DNA from 2 places in the Bacillus sp. LH1 genome. Region 1 is predicted to be linked to the other one. Evidence: riboswitches for the same ligand, from Rfam matches in the RefSeq annotation. Region 1 holds a riboswitch; the other holds the start of a gene.
What was found. A riboswitch is a leader RNA that binds a small molecule or an ion and turns the genes downstream of it on or off. The one in region 1 is predicted to bind FMN.

Region 1 (9,633 bases):
GCGCAACATAATAGTTAAAGAAGGGTAGGTGTGAACCGCTGAGGTGAGAGTGCGCAGCGGGTAGAGATGGAAAATGAATCAAGAATTTTAATTGTAGATGATGAGGATCGTATTCGTCGTTTATTGAAAATGTACTTAGAAAGAGAACAATATACGATTGAAGAAGCAGATAATGGTGATACAGCTTTAGAAATGGCGTTGCAAAATGATTACGATTTAATCTTATTAGATCTTATGATGCCTGGTAAAGATGGCATTGAAGTATGTAAAGGGGTTCGTGAGAAGAAAGCGACACCAATTATTATGCTGACAGCAAAAGGTGAAGAAGTAAATAGAGTACAAGGATTTGAAGTTGGAACAGATGATTATATTGTAAAGCCATTTAGTCCACGTGAGGTCGTACTACGTGTGAAAGCGGTATTACGTCGTGCTGTACCAACAACATTCTTTACACAAGATACAACGACAAAAGATGTTACTGTATTCCCGCACTTAACAATTGATAACGATGCACACCGTGTTACTGCAGATGGTAATGAAGTAAACTTAACGCCGAAAGAATATGAGTTACTATTATTTTTAGCGAAAGCTCCTGATAAAGTATTCGATCGTGAGCAACTGTTAAAAGAAGTATGGCAATATGAATTCTTCGGAGATTTACGTACAGTTGATACACATGTAAAGCGTTTACGTGAGAAGTTAAGCAAAAAATCACCAGATGCAGCGAAAATGATCGTTACTGTTTGGGGTGTAGGTTACAAATTTGAGGTTGTGAACGACTGATGCTTTGGAGAAGTGTAGTAGGGAAGTTATGGATGACCATATTACTTCTCGTTTCGTTTGTTCTTGGATTTGTTGCGATTTTACTTTCACAGTTTTTTAGAACGTATTATGTTGATATGAGTGAAGCTAGGCTTCAAAAAGTTGCAACAAGTGTTTCAGAGTTAATTGAAGAAGGTGCCGATGTAAAAACGATTGAGAATATCGCTTACAAATTCTCTGACCCACTTTCAAGGATTATTATTGTAGAAGATGGTAAAGAAATCTCTTCTTCACCGAAACAAGAAGGGTTAGTCACTCTTACAATGGATGACTTAAAAGAAGATAAAGAATTAGCGGCTGTGTTTACAGACAAAAAAGAAATTAAGAATAATATTAGAAAAGCGTCTAATAGTAGGAAGAATAAAAACACCGAAAATGATATTATGATCGTCGGAAAACCAGTGCAATCAAAAAATCAAAGTGCAGTGTTCGTATATGAATCTTTACAAGTACCGATACAAGGTATGGAAAGAACAACTGATTTTATTTTCTTATCGGCTGGAATTGCGATTATATTAACAACTTTCTTTGCGTTCTTCTTATCTACTCGGATTACAGCACCGCTTCGTAAAATGCGTGAGGTTGCTTTTGAAGTGTCACGTGGGAAGTTTGATGCAAAGGCTCCTATGGTATCTCAGGATGAGATTGGTGAGCTTGCAACGGCCTTAAATCAAATGGGAAAACAGTTGAAGTTTAATATGAACGCCTTGCAACAAGAAAAAGAGCAGTTAGCAAGTATTTTGAGTAGTATGGCAGATGGGGTTATTACGTTAAATCAAGAAGGTGAAGTCGTTGTAATCAATCCGCCGGCCGAACATTTCTTACAAGTTTGGCAAGAAGAAAAAGAGATAGAGCTCAGTAAAAAACTACCTTCTGAACTTGTGGAATTATTCCATCTCGTTGTAGAAAGCGAACAACAACAAGTTGTTGAAATTAATTTACAAAAAGGAAACTATGTAGTTCTTATGACGCCGCTTTACAATCAAACAAAAATTCGTGGAGCTGTAGCAGTGCTGCGAGATATGACGGAAGAACGTCGTCTTGAAAAGATGCGTCAAGATTTTATTGCGAATGTATCACATGAACTTCGTACACCAATGGTCATGCTGCAAGGGTATAGTGAAGCGATTTTAGATGATATTGTGCAAACGAAAGAGGAAATAGATGAGTTTGTTCAAATTATTTATGATGAATCTGTTCGTTTAGGTAAACTTGTAAATGAATTGTTAGATTTAGCTCGTATGGAAAGCGGTCATGTAGAGTTACATATTGGTGAAGTGGATATACATCCGTTTGTTGAAAAAATTGGTCGTAAATTCCAAGGGATTGCAAAGGATAAAGAGGTCGCGTTAACGGTTGATTTCAAAGGTCCAATTGAACAATACCCGTTTGATGCAGATCGTATGGAACAAGTATTGACGAATTTAATTGATAACGCAATACGTCATACGAATGCAGGCGGACATGTAACGCTTGTAATTGATACGAAAAATAACGGTCTTATTTTTGAAGTACAAGATTCGGGTGCAGGCATTCCAGAAGAAGATATTCCATTTTTATTTGATCGTTTCTATAAAGCTGATAAAGCAAGAACACGTGGGAAAAAGGGTGGAACAGGACTCGGGCTTGCGATTGCGAAAAATATTGTTCAAGGCCATGATGGTAAAATTTCTGTATCAAGTGTTGTTGGAGAAGGAACTACATTCTCTGTATATTTACCGAATCGTATAATTTAGATATGCGTTTTTAAAGTTGATAATGAATAAAGTTCTGCTGTTTTTTATTTTTTTGTAAACTCAATTAAATAAAGAATGGTAGAACTTTTTTCTATGTTGCTCGAATAAAGAATAACAAGAGAGGTGCTGTGAAGAAATGAAATTATATACAAAAACAGGAGATAAAGGAACGACAAGTGTAATAGGTGGCAGGGTTGATAAAGATGATATCCGTGTGGAAGCGTATGGAACAATAGACGAGGCAAATTCTCATATTGGATATGCAATGACTAAGCTTCAAGGCGGGGCTTTTATAGATATTTACAATGAGCTCGAAAATATTCAACATGAACTATTTGATTGCGGAGGAGACTTGGCAATAGTGGAACAAAAAATTCCTTATAAAGTGACAATTGTGATGGTTGAAAGTTTAGAAAGAAAGATTGATTTATATATAGAAGAAGCCCCGCCACTAGAACGCTTTATTTTGCCAGGTGGTAGCGAGGCAGCGGCTACTATTCATATTGCACGTACTGTTGTAAGGAGAGCAGAACGCTCTATAGTATCATTGCAAAAAGAAGTGAAAATAAATGAAGTTGTATTAAAGTATGTAAATAGATTATCTGATTATTTGTTTGCGATAGCTCGAGTAATAAATGCCCGATTACAAGTGAAAGATGTGGAGTATAACCGTAGTGCAGTAGTTTTTCGTGATAAGAAAGAGAAGGAAGTGGAGTAATTCACTTTCTTTTTTTGTATACTTTTTTCTGTAATATACCAAAATAGAGAAGGTATGGTGGTAATTAGAAAACGGAGGATGTATATGAAAGTTTTAAAATGCGGTGTCATGTTATTGAGTATACTGTTTGTATCTCAATTACATGTTTATGCAGAAGAAAATCGATGGACATGGCCTGTTGAAGGTCAGATAAGTGATTATTTTGGGACAAGGCATGGAAAACACTATGGTATTGATGTAGCTGCGCCGATTGGAACGCCTGTGGCAGCTATCCAAGATGGTAAGGTAACGAGGTCTTATTATTCAAGTAGTTATGGAAATGTTGTATTTATTAAACACGGAGAATATGAGGCTGTATATGCACATTTAAATAAGAGATATGTGGATCAAGGAGATTATATTTCCAAAGGAGAAAAAATTGGAGAAGTAGGGAACACGGGAGAATCGCGAGGTGCGCACTTACATCTAGAACTTCATCAAGGAAGATGGACGATGGCGAAAAAGAATGCGATGAACCCATTGCTTGTTTTAAGTGAACAAAGAAATGAAGTTGTTTCTTCGTCATTATATGTCGTACAAAAAGGGGATACTTTAGTTAGTATTGCACGGAAATTTAGTATGACACTTAAGGAAATTAAAGAAAAAAATGGATTGCAGCAAGAGCTAATTTATCCTAATCAACAATTATATGTTAAGTAAAGGAAACGCTTCAAAAATTAAACTTTGAACAAATTTATGTTCTTCTTAAATAAGATTCAATGTAAATGAAATTATATGGGCGCTTTTGCTAGAACTATTGAGTGAATCAGAGCATCTATATCTAAAAGAAAACCGTCCCAAAATTTATTTTGGGACGGCTTCTTTTACCAAAAAATAAAGACACATATAAATCCAGAAATAGCTAAATAGCTATATAAGTAAAAAACTTTTGTTCTTGTTTTCTCTTTTGTTCGAAACAGTACGATAGTCGGTTCAATTAAACCGATTGTCAAACAAAGTAGGCCAAGAAGCATACAACCAATCGAGATAGAATACAGGGCGATTTGTGGTGCTTGAAATGGAATCATCCATTTTAATAAAAATGCAATAAGTGCAGTGTAACAAATACTACCGATGTATTTATTCAGTGGTGTATTAGAACGAAAACCAGGAAGTTTTTTTAAGAAAGAGCGGGAAACAACTTCTGTTTGTAAAGATGTATGCTCTTCAATAATTTTTTGAGCTTCTTTTCCTTTTTGAAAAAGAGATAAGATCCAATTTCGCTCACCCTGAAAAATAAATTGAGAAGTTGTCAAATAGTGATCAATCTTCACTTTATTCCAACTCTTCCACGGATGACGCTCACACAATTTTAATTTACTTTCTGTTTTTTTATCATACTGATAAATACTGATGCCATCTTCATCGAAAGTAGCATAGTATGTCTCGTTTGAGAATGTGCCTAAATCAATTGGGCAGTAGAAAAGTAATTCTTTTTTTAAGTAAAAGTATTCTTTTCTTAAGTTTTTTTTCATTGCTTCTCGAATAGAATGTCTCTTGTCTTTTTTCATGACATTTCCTCCATAACTCAGAAAATGTTCTTATCTTAACAATTCAATATCTTATCACTTTTAATTATATATGACTAGGTAATTCAAAAGAGAAATGCCGAATAATAAAAAATATGGATTGTATTGTAAAATATCTCGCAATTTATTTGTTGTTACGAAAAATAAATAACTAATTTTAAATAAGTTACAATTTTTTAGTTCACAATGTTATGAGGTTGTTGTATAATGAAGGGGAAAATAGAATATCGGTCTATCTTCGGGGCAGGGTGAAAATCCCGACCGGCGGTGATGAACTATTTATGATTTTGTTCTAAGCCCGCGAGCCGTTAAGGCAGGATTTGGTGTGATTCCAAAGCCGACAGTATAGTCTGGATGGGAGAAGATGGAGGTTCAAGCGTTCAAAAAAGATATGGATTTGAACGTCTGTTTGATGTGCCTTAAATTCTCCCTTTGTGTAAAACACAAAGGGTTTTTTCGTTCTATGAAAAAATAGGCATAGCAGAACCTTTCCACTTTCCATGAGATGATCGATGGAAAAGGAGAGAGAAAGATGAAACAAAAAAACAGTGTAGTGCAGATGGTGAGTGTAGCGATGCTAAGTAGTATTGCATATTTACTAATGATGTTGGATTTCCCGTTCCCAGGGCTTCCGCCATTTTTGAAAATTGATTTTAGTGATGTACCAGCTCTAATTGCGGCAATTATCTTTGGACCAGTAGCAGGAGTGATTGTAGAGGCGATAAAGAACATTTTACATTACGGGATTCAAGGAAGTTTAACGGGAGTACCAGTTGGAGAAATTGCAAACTTTATTGCAGGATGTTTATTTATTGGGCCAGCAGCTTTCTTATTTAGAAAGTATCGTACTGTGAAGAGTTTAACTACAGGATTAATGCTAGGGACAATTACAATGGCACTTATTATGAGTGTATTAAACTACATCATCATATTCCCGGCGTACACTTGGTTTTTAAATTCACCAGCTATGTCTAGCGAAGCTATAAAAACAACGGTTGTAACGGCAATCTTACCATTTAATTTAATTAAAGGGATTGTTGTAACAATTGTATTTGTAGCATTATTCTCACGCCTGAAAGTATGGGTGTTTGCAAAAATGAAAAATGCATAATATATACTAAAACCATTAGTAGTGTGAAACTACTAATGGTTTTTTATTAAGGAAAATAAAATTTAGATACAAAAAACGCCCCTCATCAATAGGAGGGGCGTTTTTTGAAGTTAATAAAAGACTATTCGAATTTTAAAGCGTCTCCGTCGAATGATTCGTCAGCAACTTTAATTGAGTCAGTTGGACAGCCTTCGAATGCATCCATCATATCTTCAATTAATACATCTGGAATTTCAACGATACCTTGGTTATCATCTAATGTTACAAATGCAATACCTTCATCATCATAGTCATAAATGTCTGGTGCAGCAGCGCCACAAGCACCACATGCAATACAAGTATCTTTATCAACGATTGTATATTTTGCCATCTTTTTTCCCTCCTGATAATATGTATGTGAAAAGCTCGCCATAAAAATTATAACCTTATTGTAAAACGGTTTGTAAAACTTTTCAACATAAAATTATAATGATAATGCTTATCAATTAGAGTGTCAACTTATTTTTGAATTATGTCATAAGATTTTCAAAATACGTAAATATGATTTCGTTTGATACAATAGAATATATACAAGTATATAGTTCTTATATGATAAGTTTAATGAGCGACAGTAGATAGTGTAATTGTACTGAAAAGAATGAAGTTAAGATTGGAAGGTGGAAGCGGTCATGCAAATACAATATACTTTGTTGCATTGTTTAAAACAATTGAATGGTGAAAGAACCGTTTCTTCTATTTATTATTTACTAAAGGGCAAACGTTCTTCGCAAACTTTACAAGATGGAAATATGTTCCGAATTTCTTTTTTGTTCGGAATATATAAATCATTAAATAGAAATGACTATGATGGTGAAGTTGCAAAGTTGTTGCAAGCGGATTTTATTCAAGAAATACATGAAAATACATATGTGTTAACACCTACGGGTAAAATGCAGTTACATAAATGGGAGGAAGTTTATGCTTTTCCGGCGCATTTGCATGGTTTACATTATGGTGAATTAGGTGAAACATTTTGGAAAAGATTATCATTAATTATTCAAACCATATCAAATTTACAACAGAATAATACGAGATTTATTCCAATTCAGCAAGATACAGAAATAATGATGTGGGTGAAACGTTTTCTAACAGGAAGGCCATATAAGAGAAGTGAGTTGGCGAGAAAACTATGGACGGAAGTACATAATCTTTTAGAAAAGAGTAATACGATAGAAGCGACGATTGTAACATATCGATTAACGGGTTATGAACGCATTGGTTGTACATTGCAACAATTAGCAGAAATTACGAAACAAGATATATTCAGGGTGTATTTTTTATTTTGGGGTACAATACATTTCTTTATACAAGAAGTTCGTGATAAAGAAAATGAATTTCCACTATTAGCTGAAATTATATCTTATCCAAATGAGAGAGCTGAATTATTTAGTTTATCCACGAAAAAAACATATAATTTTTGGAGACAAGGACGTTCTTTAGAAGAAATAGCGACGATTCGGAATTTAAAGGTTGCAACGATAGAAGATCATTTTGTTGAAATTGCTTTGCGAGAAAAAGATTTTTCTATTGAAATGTTTATGGAAAAAGAAAAGATAGACAAAGTAATAAAAGTAATTGAAGCATTGCAAACGCGGAAGTTACGTGTTTTGAAACAAGCGGTTGGAGAAGATATCTCTTATTTTGAAGTTCGTCTTGTATTAGCGCGGATGGAGGGTGTAAATGAAACTTGAAGAATATTTATATAAGTGGTTTGGATATTCTGAATTTCGTCCAGGTCAAAAAGGAGTAATTACAGATTTATTAGAAGGAAAAGATGTGATAGCAATGCTTCCGACTGGAAGAGGGAAATCTATGTGCTATCAGTTTCCGGGGCTTATGCGAGAAGGAACAGTGCTTGTTGTATCACCGTTATTATCTTTAATGGAAGATCAAGTGACACAATTAAAGTATGTTGTGAAAAACCGAGTGATAGCATTTAATAGTTTTCGGACATTAAATGAAAAAAGAGAAGCGATGAAAAAATTATCTTCATATAAATTTATTTTTGTTTCACCAGAGATGTTGCAGTCGGAGTTATTAATTAGGGAATTGAAGAAAATTCATATTTCATTATTTGTTGTTGATGAGGCTCATTGTATTTCTCAATGGGGTTATGATTTTAGACCGGACTATAAAAAACTAAATGTAGTTATTGAAAATATTGGTTCTCCTACAGTATTAGCATTGACAGCCACAGCGACAAAAGGGGTACTGCAGGATATCGCAGATAGTTTAAATTTAAAGGGTGCCGCGGAACATGTATACTCTATTGATCGTCCTAATATTGCAATGGATGTGCAATTTGTAGAGACGATAGAAGAAAAGAAAGAGGCGCTTTTAGAGCAGGTGATGTATTTACAAGGGCCGGGGATTGTATATTGCTCAAGTAGAGCGTGGACAGAAAGGTTAACGGAATACTTGAGAGGGAAAGGTGTTACTGGTGTAGCTTTTTATCATGGTGGTATGGAACATGAAGAGCGTATGTTAATTCAACAGCAGTTTATGAACGATCAATTGCAACTTGTAATATGCACAAGTGCATTTGGTATGGGGGTAAATAAGGCGAATACGCGATATATTATTCATTTTCATTATCCAACTAATATAGCCTCTTACTTACAAGAAATCGGAAGAGCTGGAAGAGATGGCGAACCGAGTATAGCTATTTTATTATGTAGTCCGTTGGATCATGATTTACCAATTTCAATCATTGAGGATGAATTGCCAAGTAAGTCACAAATAAAATTTTTATTTTCTTTACTACAAGAAAGAATATTTCAAACGAAGGAATTACCAATAGAAGATGTAGAAGAAATTTGTTATAATGCAGCAAGATTTAATGAGCAATATTGGCGTTTCGTTCGTTATCATCTCGAACAGGTTGGAATTATACAACAACGAAGATTATTATTAGAAGGTTTGTCAGATGAAATCATGAACCGATTAATAGCTGAAGTAGAAATAAGGTTGCGTAATAAATATAGTGAGCTAGAAAATATGAAGTCATGGATACAAGTTAAAGGGTGTAGACGTGAATATGTGCTGCAACAGTTCGGTTATAGGAAAGAGCAAGAGTTAATTAATTGCTGCGATTATTGCGGTATTACCAAAGAAGATTATAAAAAAAGACGAGCGCAACAATCGGATTTCGACTATAATTGGGAAACAGAGTTACAAAAGCTTTTCGGCCTAGAAAAGATGGAGGAATGATGAACATTCAAAGGCATAATGTTGAAGATATGAGTCCGCAGGAAATAAGGCTGAATCTATATATAACACAGTTAATTATTATCGGTATTGGCTGTTTACTGGCATATATATTATTTCAAGATGTAAAAGAAGTCTTTAATTTATGGAAATGGGAACCAGTATCTATACTTATTATAGGTGGTTTGTTAGCGATTGGTATTGTGTTATTAGATTATGTTGCAATGCGAGTGTTTCCGGAGTCATGGTTTGATGATGGTGGTATTAACGATAAGATGTTTCGAGGAATGTCCGTTCTACACTTACTCGTTATTACGTTCTTGATTGGTTTTGCAGAAGAATTTTTATTTAGAGGTGTAGTACAGACTCATTTTGGAATTGTAATTGCGAGCTTCGTATTTGCAGTGTTACATATTCGTTATATAACAAAGC
Region 2 (9,633 bases), 2.5 Mb from region 1:
CGATACAATTTCGCATATATTTCCGGTCACTTCATACGTTATAATTCCGATTATTCTGTCATCTGAGAGCGCAACAAATCCTGGCAACTCTTCTAACTGATGTTCCTTACCACGTGAAACCATCAATGAACTTCCCCAGTTCTCACACATGAACATTCGGATTGTTTCTTTCATCGCTGGCGTAATTTTTTGTATATGCAGCATTTCCTATTTCTCCCCTTTTATATCATTGTGATACAATATAAGTGTATCACATGTAACGGTATTTGGAGGATGAGGTAAAGTATGAAACGTTTTTTTGCAGCACTGTTTACTATACTAGGTGCAATAACTGCCCTTGGGATTTTCTTTACAAATAAAGTGATGTACTTAAAGAAAAAAACAGAGGAAGAAGTACTCGAAAGAGAAACGAAAAAACATTTTCGTATAGAGGATTTTGATGCTCTTCATAAAGAAGAAATTCATATCCCTTCACAATTCGGATACGACCTTCACGGATATTACATTCCTGCTGGTCATTCCACCAATAAGTTTATGGTTTTTTGCCACGGTGTAACTGTAAATAAAATAAACTCTGTAAAATATGCAAACTTATTCTTAAAAAGGGGATATAACGTCCTCATTTACGATCATCGTCGTCATGGTAAAACTGGCGGAAAAACAACAAGCTATGGATACTATGAAAAACATGATTTAAAATCCGTAGTTGACTGGCTAAAAAACCGTTTTGGCACCAATATTACACTTGGTATTCATGGTGAATCTATGGGAGCTGCAACACTTCTTCAATACGCAGGACTTGTAGAAGATGGTGCTGATTTCTATATTGCAGATTGTCCTTTCTCTGATTTTCAAGGACAATTACAGCACCGTTTAAAGGTTGAATTCCATTTACCAAAATGGCCTTTATTACCTTTAGCAAACGCATTTTTGAAAGTTCGTGACGGTTATACAATTCGTGAAGTTTCACCAATCGACTGTATAAAAAACATTAACAATCCCGTTCTCTTTATTCATAGTAAAGATGACGACTATATTTTAGCTGATATGACAAAAGCATTATATGAAGCGAAAGAAAATAATAAGCAGCTTTATATTGCAGAACACGGTGCACACGCTTGCTCTTATAACGAAAATAAAGAAGAGTACGAAGCAGCCGTCGATCAATTTTTAAACACATATGTGAAAGAAACAAAAAACAGGCTTGCATAAGCCTGTTTTTTATTGCGCTAAAACGTCTGTAACTTGTTCCATATTTTCAGAAATCCATTGCATTGCATCATCTAACGTTGGGAATTCTGTCGTTTGAAATGTTACTTCATCTTGAAGTAACCAAACATCCTTTGCCTCTTGCCCTACACCTGCAATGGACCAATGTAACAAACTATATGGATGATTATCATTCAAAAATGATGCCCACGTGCGCTCATTTGCAATGTTTCGTAATGTATGTAATTGTTTATCCATCTCTCGTCACCTTACTCTAGTCAGTTATGAAAACTATTATAACACTCTCTTCTTTCTCAAACAAAGTGCTCTTTTTATATTGTCAAGCACTTCCCTTGATTATATGATGAAATTAAGCGTTTGGGAAGGAGGGATAACGTTGGCAAAAGTACAAATTAAAGTAAATGATAATGGCTCTTTTCGCGTTACAGGGGACGTGGAATTAGTCGACTCACAAGGGAATGTATTCCCAGCAAAACCGGCATTTTCTTTATGCCGTTGTGGTTTATCAAAAAATATGCCTTATTGCGACGCTTCGCATAAAGGTAAATTCGAATCTGTTGTTAGAGCACCAGAGGCAGAATAATTTTACATGTGACATGCACATTTTTTTGTGCATGTTTTTTCTTTTTAGCAACTCCGTTATATCCCTTCTCCTTACAACATTTCTAATACTTTTATTTCCATTCCAGCCTGCATATATTTTCACACAATTCTTCACATTCGAATATTTTTTACTAGCCTTTTATTTTTTTTGTGCTATAATTTGAGCAAACAGCATCCTTCGGGGTCGGGTGAAATTCCCAACCGGCGGTGATGAAGTGAAAACTTCTAAGTCCGTGACCCGTTTTCAACTCGAAAACGGTGGATCTAGTGAAACTCTAGGGCCGACAGTATAGTCTGGATGGGAGAAGGATATGTTTCTAGTTTTTTATATAGTGAATACACTTTTATTTCAGTATGCATATTTTTAAAGATTCATTTTGATTCTTTATATATGTTTAATTTTCTATACTTATTTTTTATGCTGAAATAAAAAGAGACAACTAGCGTTTAAAAATTTGATATTTTGCTAGGTTTTTTCCTTATGCAGAAATATCAATTATCGTTAGGTTTCTTTCCTATGCTTTCGTATTCAAACTATATTTCTAGAAATCACGTCTCCCAAACCCCAAGGATATTAAATCCTTGGGGTTTTTTGATTTTTTTAGGAGAGGTGAAGAAAATGACAGATCAAGAATATATGAGGATTGCCCTGCAGTTAGCAGAAGGGACATCAGGACAAACAAGTCCAAATCCTATGGTTGGTGCTGTTGTTGTAAAAGATGGAAACATCGTTGGTATGGGGGCTCATTTACGAGCTGGTGAAGAACACGCAGAAGTTCATGCCCTTCAAATGGCTGGTCAGAACGCCAAAGACGCTACCGTTTATGTAACACTGGAACCGTGTAGCCACTTTGGAAAAACACCACCTTGTTGTGAATTGCTCATCGAAAAAGGAGTTAAGCGTGTTGTAATTGCTACTCTCGATTGTAATCCGCTCGTTTCTGGTAACGGAAAAAGAAGATTAGAGGAAGCTAGAATTGAAGTAACGACCGGTGTTCTTGAAGCAGAAGCAGTTTTATTAAATCGCTACTTTTTTCACTACATGAAAACGAAGCGCCCTTTTGTAACAATCAAAACAGCGATGAGCTTAGATGGAAAAACAGCAACTGTAACTGGTGAAAGTAAGTGGATTACAGGTGAAGAAGCACGTGCTGATGTTCACCAATATCGCCATACACATGATGCAATTCTTGTTGGAGTGAATACAGTTATAGCTGATAATCCTCATTTAACAACAAGAATTCCAAATGATGGGAAACATCCTATTCGCGTTGTTTTAGATACCCATTTACGAACGCCACCATCTTCTCATGTTATAACAGATGGTTTAGCACCGACATGGATTATTGTCGGTAAGGATGTAAAGGAAGAGAAGATATCTTCTTATGAATCTAAAAATATAGCTATATTCCAAATGGAAACGAAACATATAGAAATCGAGGACCTTCTTTCCTTTCTTGGAGAGAAACAAATTCTTTCTCTATTCGTTGAAGGTGGCCAATCGATTCATGCAAGTTTCTTAAAAACAAACAATTTTAATGAAATTGTAACCTATATAAGTCCGAAATTAATTGGTGGGAAAGATGCTCCTACTTTATTTGGAGGAAATGGTTTTTCAAAATTACAAAATGCGCTTTCCTTGAAAATTCAAGAGATGAAACAAATTGGTGATGATATAAAAATCGTTGCGAATGCCCGAAACGAGGTGACGAAATGTTTACAGGAATTGTAGAAGAATTAGGAACGATAGCAAACATGCAACAAAGCGGAGAAGCGATGAAATTAACGATTCATGCAAAAAAAATTTTATCAGATGTTCACTTAGGTGATAGTATCGCGGTTAACGGTATTTGCTTAACTGTAACAAGCTTTACAACTACTTCATTTACAGTTGATGCAATGCCTGAAACGATGCAGTCGACATCACTTCGCATGCTTAAACCGCACTCTAAAGTAAATTTAGAGCGCGCAATGGCTGCAAACGGACGATTCGGTGGACATTTCGTTTCAGGACATATTGATGGAATCGGAACGATTTTAAATAAAAAACAACATTACAATGCCGTCTATTACAAAATAGCAATTTCTGATGAACTACTGCGCTATTGTTTGCAGAAAGGGTCCATTGCTGTTGATGGAACGAGTTTAACGATATTTGATATAGACGAATCTTCCATAACGATTTCACTCATCCCGCACACAGTAAGCGAATCTGTCATTGGAGCAAAAAATGCCGGAGATATCGTAAACATTGAGTGTGACATGATTGGTAAATATATTGAACGCTTTATTACTAAACCTACAAAACGAGTAGGTTCAATGACCGAAAGCTTTTTACAAGAAAACGGATTTCTATAAGGGGGAAGCACAATGTTTCATCGTATTGAAGAAGCTCTAGAAGATTTAAAAAAAGGTAAAGTCGTTATCGTATGTGATGATGAAAACCGAGAAAATGAAGGCGATTTTATTGCTTTAGCAGAGTACATTACACCAGAAACAATTAATTTTATGATTACACATGGCCGTGGTCTCGTTTGTGTACCGATTACGGAAGGGTACGCAGAACGTCTACAATTAGAACCAATGGTATCTCATAATACAGATTCACATCATACTGCGTTTACAGTGAGCATTGACCATGTCTCTACAACAACAGGGATTAGCGCTCACGAACGTGCAACTACGATACAAGAATTGTTAAACCCCGCATCAAAAGGTGCTGATTTCAATCGACCTGGACATATCTTTCCATTAATTGCGAAAGAAGGCGGTGTCCTGCGTCGTGCAGGTCATACAGAAGCTGCTGTTGATTTAGCAAAGCTATGCGGTGCCGAACCAGCTGGAGTTATTTGCGAGATTATAAATGAGGACGGCACGATGGCACGTGTACCTGATTTAATAGAATGCGCAAAACAATTTGATATAAAAATGATTACAATAGAAGATTTAATTGCTTACCGCCGCCATCATGAAACACTTGTGACGAGAGAAGTGGAAATTACATTACCTACAGATTTCGGTACTTTCCACGCAATTGGCTATTCTAACTCATTAGATACGAAAGAACATATCGCACTTGTAAAAGGTGATATTTCAACAAGTGAACCGGTACTTGTACGTGTTCATTCTGAATGCTTAACAGGAGATGTATTCGGTTCACATCGCTGCGATTGCGGACCACAACTCCATGCAGCACTTGCTCAAATTGAGCGTGAAGGAAAAGGTGTTCTTCTTTATATGAGGCAAGAAGGAAGAGGCATTGGGCTTCTTAATAAGCTTCGTGCTTATAAATTACAAGAAGAAGGATTTGATACTGTAGAAGCAAATGAAAAACTCGGCTTCCCTGCTGATCTTCGTGATTACGGTATCGGTGCTCAAATATTAAAAGATTTAGGTTTACAGAGTTTACGATTATTAACGAATAACCCAAGAAAAATTGCTGGCTTACAAGGTTACGATTTAGAAGTAGTCGAGCGTGTACCGTTGCAAATGCCAGCAAAAGAAGAGAATAAATCGTATTTACAAACGAAAGTAAACAAATTAGGACACTTACTAAACTTATAATTAAAGGAGAGATTTATTATGGTATTCGAAGGTCATTTAGTTGGTACAGGATTAAAAGTTGGAGTTGTTGTTGGACGTTTTAACGAATTTATTACAAGTAAGTTACTTGGCGGCGCTTTAGACGGATTAAAGCGTCACGGTGTAGAAGAAAATGATATTGATGTTGCTTGGGTTCCTGGTGCATTTGAAATTCCTTTAATCGCTAAAAAGATGGCTAGTAGCGGAAAGTATGATGCTGTTATTACATTAGGTACTGTAATCCGAGGTGCTACAACTCACTACGATTACGTTTGTAATGAAGTAGCAAAAGGTGTTGCGTCTTTATCACTACAAATGGACATCCCAGTTATTTTCGGCGTATTAACGACAGAAACAATTGAACAAGCGATTGAACGCGCAGGTACGAAAGCTGGTAATAAAGGATATGAATCAGCTGTTGCTGCAATTGAAATGGCTCACTTATCAAAACAATGGGCATAAAAAAAGAGGCTGCGGCCTCTTTTTATTTTTTCACCTTTTTTTGTACATCTTTTATTAATTCATTCATCGTTTTTCCTTCTGTTTTTATATGAAGAGCTTGTGCCGTTCTCCATACATTCTCTCTTTTTTTCGCTTCTTCTATAATAGTAATTTCTTTTCTAACTTCCTTTAAATCTTTTCCTTCCGTTTTCAATCCAAAATGTTCAGCTTTCGTTCGAAAGTGTTGTTCGATTCTTTGTTGCATTTCTTTTTGTTCAGGATTTTCAGCAGCCTTAACTGGATCAGAACTTATTGCTTTTATTAAAATTAAACAAGTCATAATCGCTAATATGTATTTGTACATGTAAAATCCTCCAACCCAATATAAATTACATATTTACTATGTACAACTAGGGCTTGGAAAATTCGTCCACAAAAATTCTTTTTTTCGCTTAAAAACCAATAATATCAAGCGTTTACAACTATTTATTACATTTTATTTACAAAAAAAGCAAACCCTTTTACAAGTTTGCTTTTTCATCTATCTTATAATGCACATTCTTCAATCTCAAATCCTAAATCTGCAATCATACCCCAGTCCGCAGTCGGCTCTTGTCCAGCTGTCGTTAAGTAGTCCCCGACAAAAATAGAGTTTGCTGCAAATAAACCGATTGGCTGTACAGAACGTAAATTGATTTCACGTCCTCCTGAAATACGAATTTCTTTTGTTGGGTTTACAAAACGCATCATTGCCAGTACTTTTAAACATTCTACTGGAGTTAACTCTTTTTGTCCTTCAAGAGGTGTCCCCTTTACAGCAACAAGGAAATTACAAGGGATAGAATCTGCATCTATACGTTGTAATTCAAATGCAATTTCAGCACGCTCTTCAATTGTTTCTCCCATGCCAAAAATCGCTCCCGAGCATGGGGAAATGCCCGCTTGTTTTGCTTTTTGAACTGTATCAACACGATCATCATACGTATGAGTTGAACAAATACTATCGTAATTATTTGCATGTGTATTTAAGTTGTGGTTATAACGATGCACGCCTGCTTCCGCTAAACGTCCTGCTTGATCTTCATTTAAGAAACCTAAACAACAACAAATCTTCAAGTCTGTCGTTTCACGAATTTCCTTAACTGCTCCAATTACGTGATTTACCTCTTTATCCGTCGGACGACGACCAGACGCTACAATACAATATGTACCTGCTTTACGGCGTATTGCTTCATGTGCCCCTTCTACAATCTTCTCCTGCGTTAACCATGCATATTTATCAATCGGTGCTTCTGAAATAATAGACTGTGAGCAATATCCACAATCTTCAGGACATAATCCAGATTTCGTATTAATAATCATATTCAATTTTACTTTCTTACCAAAGTGATGATGGCGAATAATGTAAGCCGCATTCATAATTTCTAAAACTTCGGTATCATCAGCTTCTAATATCGCTATTGCATCTTCTTTTGTAATCATCTTCTCTTCCACTACGTCGTATGCAAGTTTTTTCCAATCCCTTTTTGTTTGTACTTGTTTCATTTCATCTCTTCCCCTCTTTTGTTATATGTATAAATAAAGCATGATACGTTGCCATTATCCCTTCATTTCCCGTGAAGTCTCTTTCGTATATGCGTAGCATCGCACGAAAGAGTGAGGGACTTTGACAATATGATCCTTCATTGCTATTAGTTGCTCCTACTTTTCGAATAGAATGCAGAAACTCCTTAACTTCTGTAAAACTCTCTATGTAACATGTTTCAGAAACATGCACATCCCCTGTTTCTATCTTACATATATGAAGCAACTGATCTTTTGAATAAAAACGTTGACCAATCGATGTTTCATTTTTTATATTTCTTTCTTCTTTCGCACGTTGGAACGAAGCATGCAATTCTTGAAACGTTTCATGTCCAAACGTTGAAAAGAGTAATATCCCATCTATAGACAAATGTTGAAATAAATTTCTTAACACTTGTTGTAAATTATTTAACCATTGAAATGTAGCATTTGAAATAATGACATCATATGATTCTTCTAATCGTAATCGCTCAATATCTTCACAGTGAAACGTTACATTTTTTACATTTTGTCTAGTTTGCGCAATCGCAATCATACTTTCAGCAAAATCAACTGCTGTAATATGTGCTTTCGGAAATAACTTTGATAATTGCTCTGTTACATACCCCGTCCCGCATCCCAGTTCTAAAATACGTATTGATGCCGTTTCACTATATCGTTCCTTTAAGATTGAAAGTAATGAATGTGCCATCTTTTTTTGTACATTTGCATATCGATCGTAAGATACGGCTGCCCCATTAAACCGTTTTTGTAGTAACGTTTTGTTGATCATGTCGTATCCCCTCTACAAATTGAATTATCTCATTTGCGCAATATTCAAAATTTGTCACACATAATGCATGCCCTGCTTCACTTACTACTTTCAGCTCGCTGCTGCTATTTTCCGTCATACTACGTGCCGCAGACAATGGGCATATTACATCCTGTTCTCCGTGAATAAGTAGTATAGGTACTTTAATTTCTTTTAGTTCTTCTCTCATATCTGTTTCTATTAAATAATCCAAACCTAGTTGTAAAGACTGAATAGAATCACCTTTAAAACGGTCTACAATGTCTTCAAAGTTTTTATTCTCTTTTAGCTCATCTTTCGTAAACATATTTTCATAAAACCGCTTGAGCGTATCTTCTTTCCTTCTCGCCAAATTCCTTTTCAGCCGTTCTACATGCAAAGCATTCCATCCGTTACTGTAATCGCTCGTATTTGTAAATTTAGCAGTACCACCAATTAATACGATGCCTTTTGCCTGAATCTTTTTATAAGCTTCAACTGCTGCTAACGCTCCTAGTGACCATCCAACCAATATTACGTTGTCATTATGCGCTACATCTATAATTCGTTCCGCAAATTCACTTCGTTCTTTCACATTACGCCAATCTATGCATTGAACAGAATATCCTTTAAAATACGGAAGTACTAAATCCCAAATATTCTCTTCCATTCCCCATCCGGGGATAAAAATAATCTTTAGCTCATTCATACGAAAAGCTCCTCTTCTTTCGCAATGTGGATAATTCGGTCAATAGCCCATTTTAAATCAGCTATTGTATGTTGCGATGTAACTGCAAAGCGAATTCGAGAACTATGAACCGGCACAGTTGGCGGACGAATTGCAATAGCCGCAATCCCTGCCTCTTGCAACCTTTTACTAAACCGTAAAGCATGTTCATTTGAACCGACTACAATCGGTACAATATGAGTTGAACTATTCCCAATATCAAAACCAGCATCCCTTAATTTAGTTCTGAAGTATTCTCCGTTTGCTATAAGGTTCTCTCTTCTTTCGTTATCTTCTTTTACAATTTCAATTGCTTTTTGCACCGCTCCTAACGTACTTGGTGGTAAAGCTGTAGTAAAAATAAAGCTTCTCATCATATTTTGTAAATACTCTATATAAATTTCATCACCTGTCAAATACGCACCATAACACCCTAAAGCCTTGCTAAACGTCCCCATATGTATATCAATTTTTTGAGCAAGATTTTTTTCTATATGAGATAACCCAGCTCCGCCGATTCCATATATTCCACTCGCATGTGCTTCATCGACTATAATGATTGCCCCGTATTTCTCTTTCAGCTGTACTAAATCTCTCAAATACGCAGTATCACCATCCATACTAAAAACGGTATCTGTTACGATTAATTTCCTTTTTTCAGGCGAAGCCATTTTCAACAACTTCTCTAAATGATCCA

Region 2: it holds a riboswitch for FMN, as region 1 does, so the genes downstream of both, ribD (bifunctional diaminohydroxyphosphoribosylaminopyrimidine deaminase/5-amino-6-(5-phosphoribosylamino)uracil reductase RibD) here and ACX9TM_RS07845 (ECF transporter S component) in region 1, are expected to answer to the same signal.

What each region holds. Positions count from the first base shown of each region.
Region 1 is NZ_CM175007.1:1,484,796-1,494,428, forward strand. Features, by position in the region: gene resD (DNA-binding response regulator ResD) at 67-783, shown strand; gene resE (sensor histidine kinase ResE) at 783-2,558, shown strand; gene ACX9TM_RS07830 (cob(I)yrinic acid a,c-diamide adenosyltransferase) at 2,695-3,276, shown strand; gene ACX9TM_RS07835 (peptidoglycan DD-metalloendopeptidase family protein) at 3,361-3,975, shown strand; gene ACX9TM_RS07840 (hypothetical protein) at 4,140-4,826, opposite strand; FMN riboswitch at 5,075-5,214, shown strand; gene ACX9TM_RS07845 (ECF transporter S component) at 5,377-5,955, shown strand; gene ACX9TM_RS07850 (ferredoxin) at 6,077-6,325, opposite strand; gene ACX9TM_RS07855 (YpbB family protein) at 6,624-7,685, shown strand; gene recQ (ATP-dependent DNA helicase RecQ) at 7,675-9,204, shown strand; gene ACX9TM_RS07865 (CPBP family intramembrane glutamic endopeptidase) at 9,204-9,633, shown strand, end outside.
Region 2 is NZ_CM175007.1:4,010,680-4,020,312, forward strand. Features, by position in the region: gene ACX9TM_RS20665 (GNAT family N-acetyltransferase) at 1-204, opposite strand, end outside; gene ACX9TM_RS20670 (alpha/beta hydrolase) at 286-1,212, shown strand; gene ACX9TM_RS20675 (DUF2552 family protein) at 1,222-1,467, opposite strand; gene ACX9TM_RS20680 (CDGSH iron-sulfur domain-containing protein) at 1,607-1,813, shown strand; FMN riboswitch at 2,004-2,147, shown strand; gene ribD (bifunctional diaminohydroxyphosphoribosylaminopyrimidine deaminase/5-amino-6-(5-phosphoribosylamino)uracil reductase RibD) at 2,453-3,565, shown strand; gene ribE (riboflavin synthase subunit alpha) at 3,547-4,191, shown strand; gene ribBA (bifunctional 3,4-dihydroxy-2-butanone 4-phosphate synthase/GTP cyclohydrolase II) at 4,204-5,397, shown strand; gene ribH (6,7-dimethyl-8-ribityllumazine synthase) at 5,416-5,877, shown strand; gene ACX9TM_RS20705 (hypothetical protein) at 5,900-6,220, opposite strand; gene bioB (biotin synthase) at 6,403-7,401, opposite strand; gene bioC (malonyl-ACP O-methyltransferase BioC) at 7,403-8,212, opposite strand; gene ACX9TM_RS20720 (alpha/beta fold hydrolase) at 8,178-8,918, opposite strand; gene bioF (8-amino-7-oxononanoate synthase) at 8,915-9,633, opposite strand, start outside.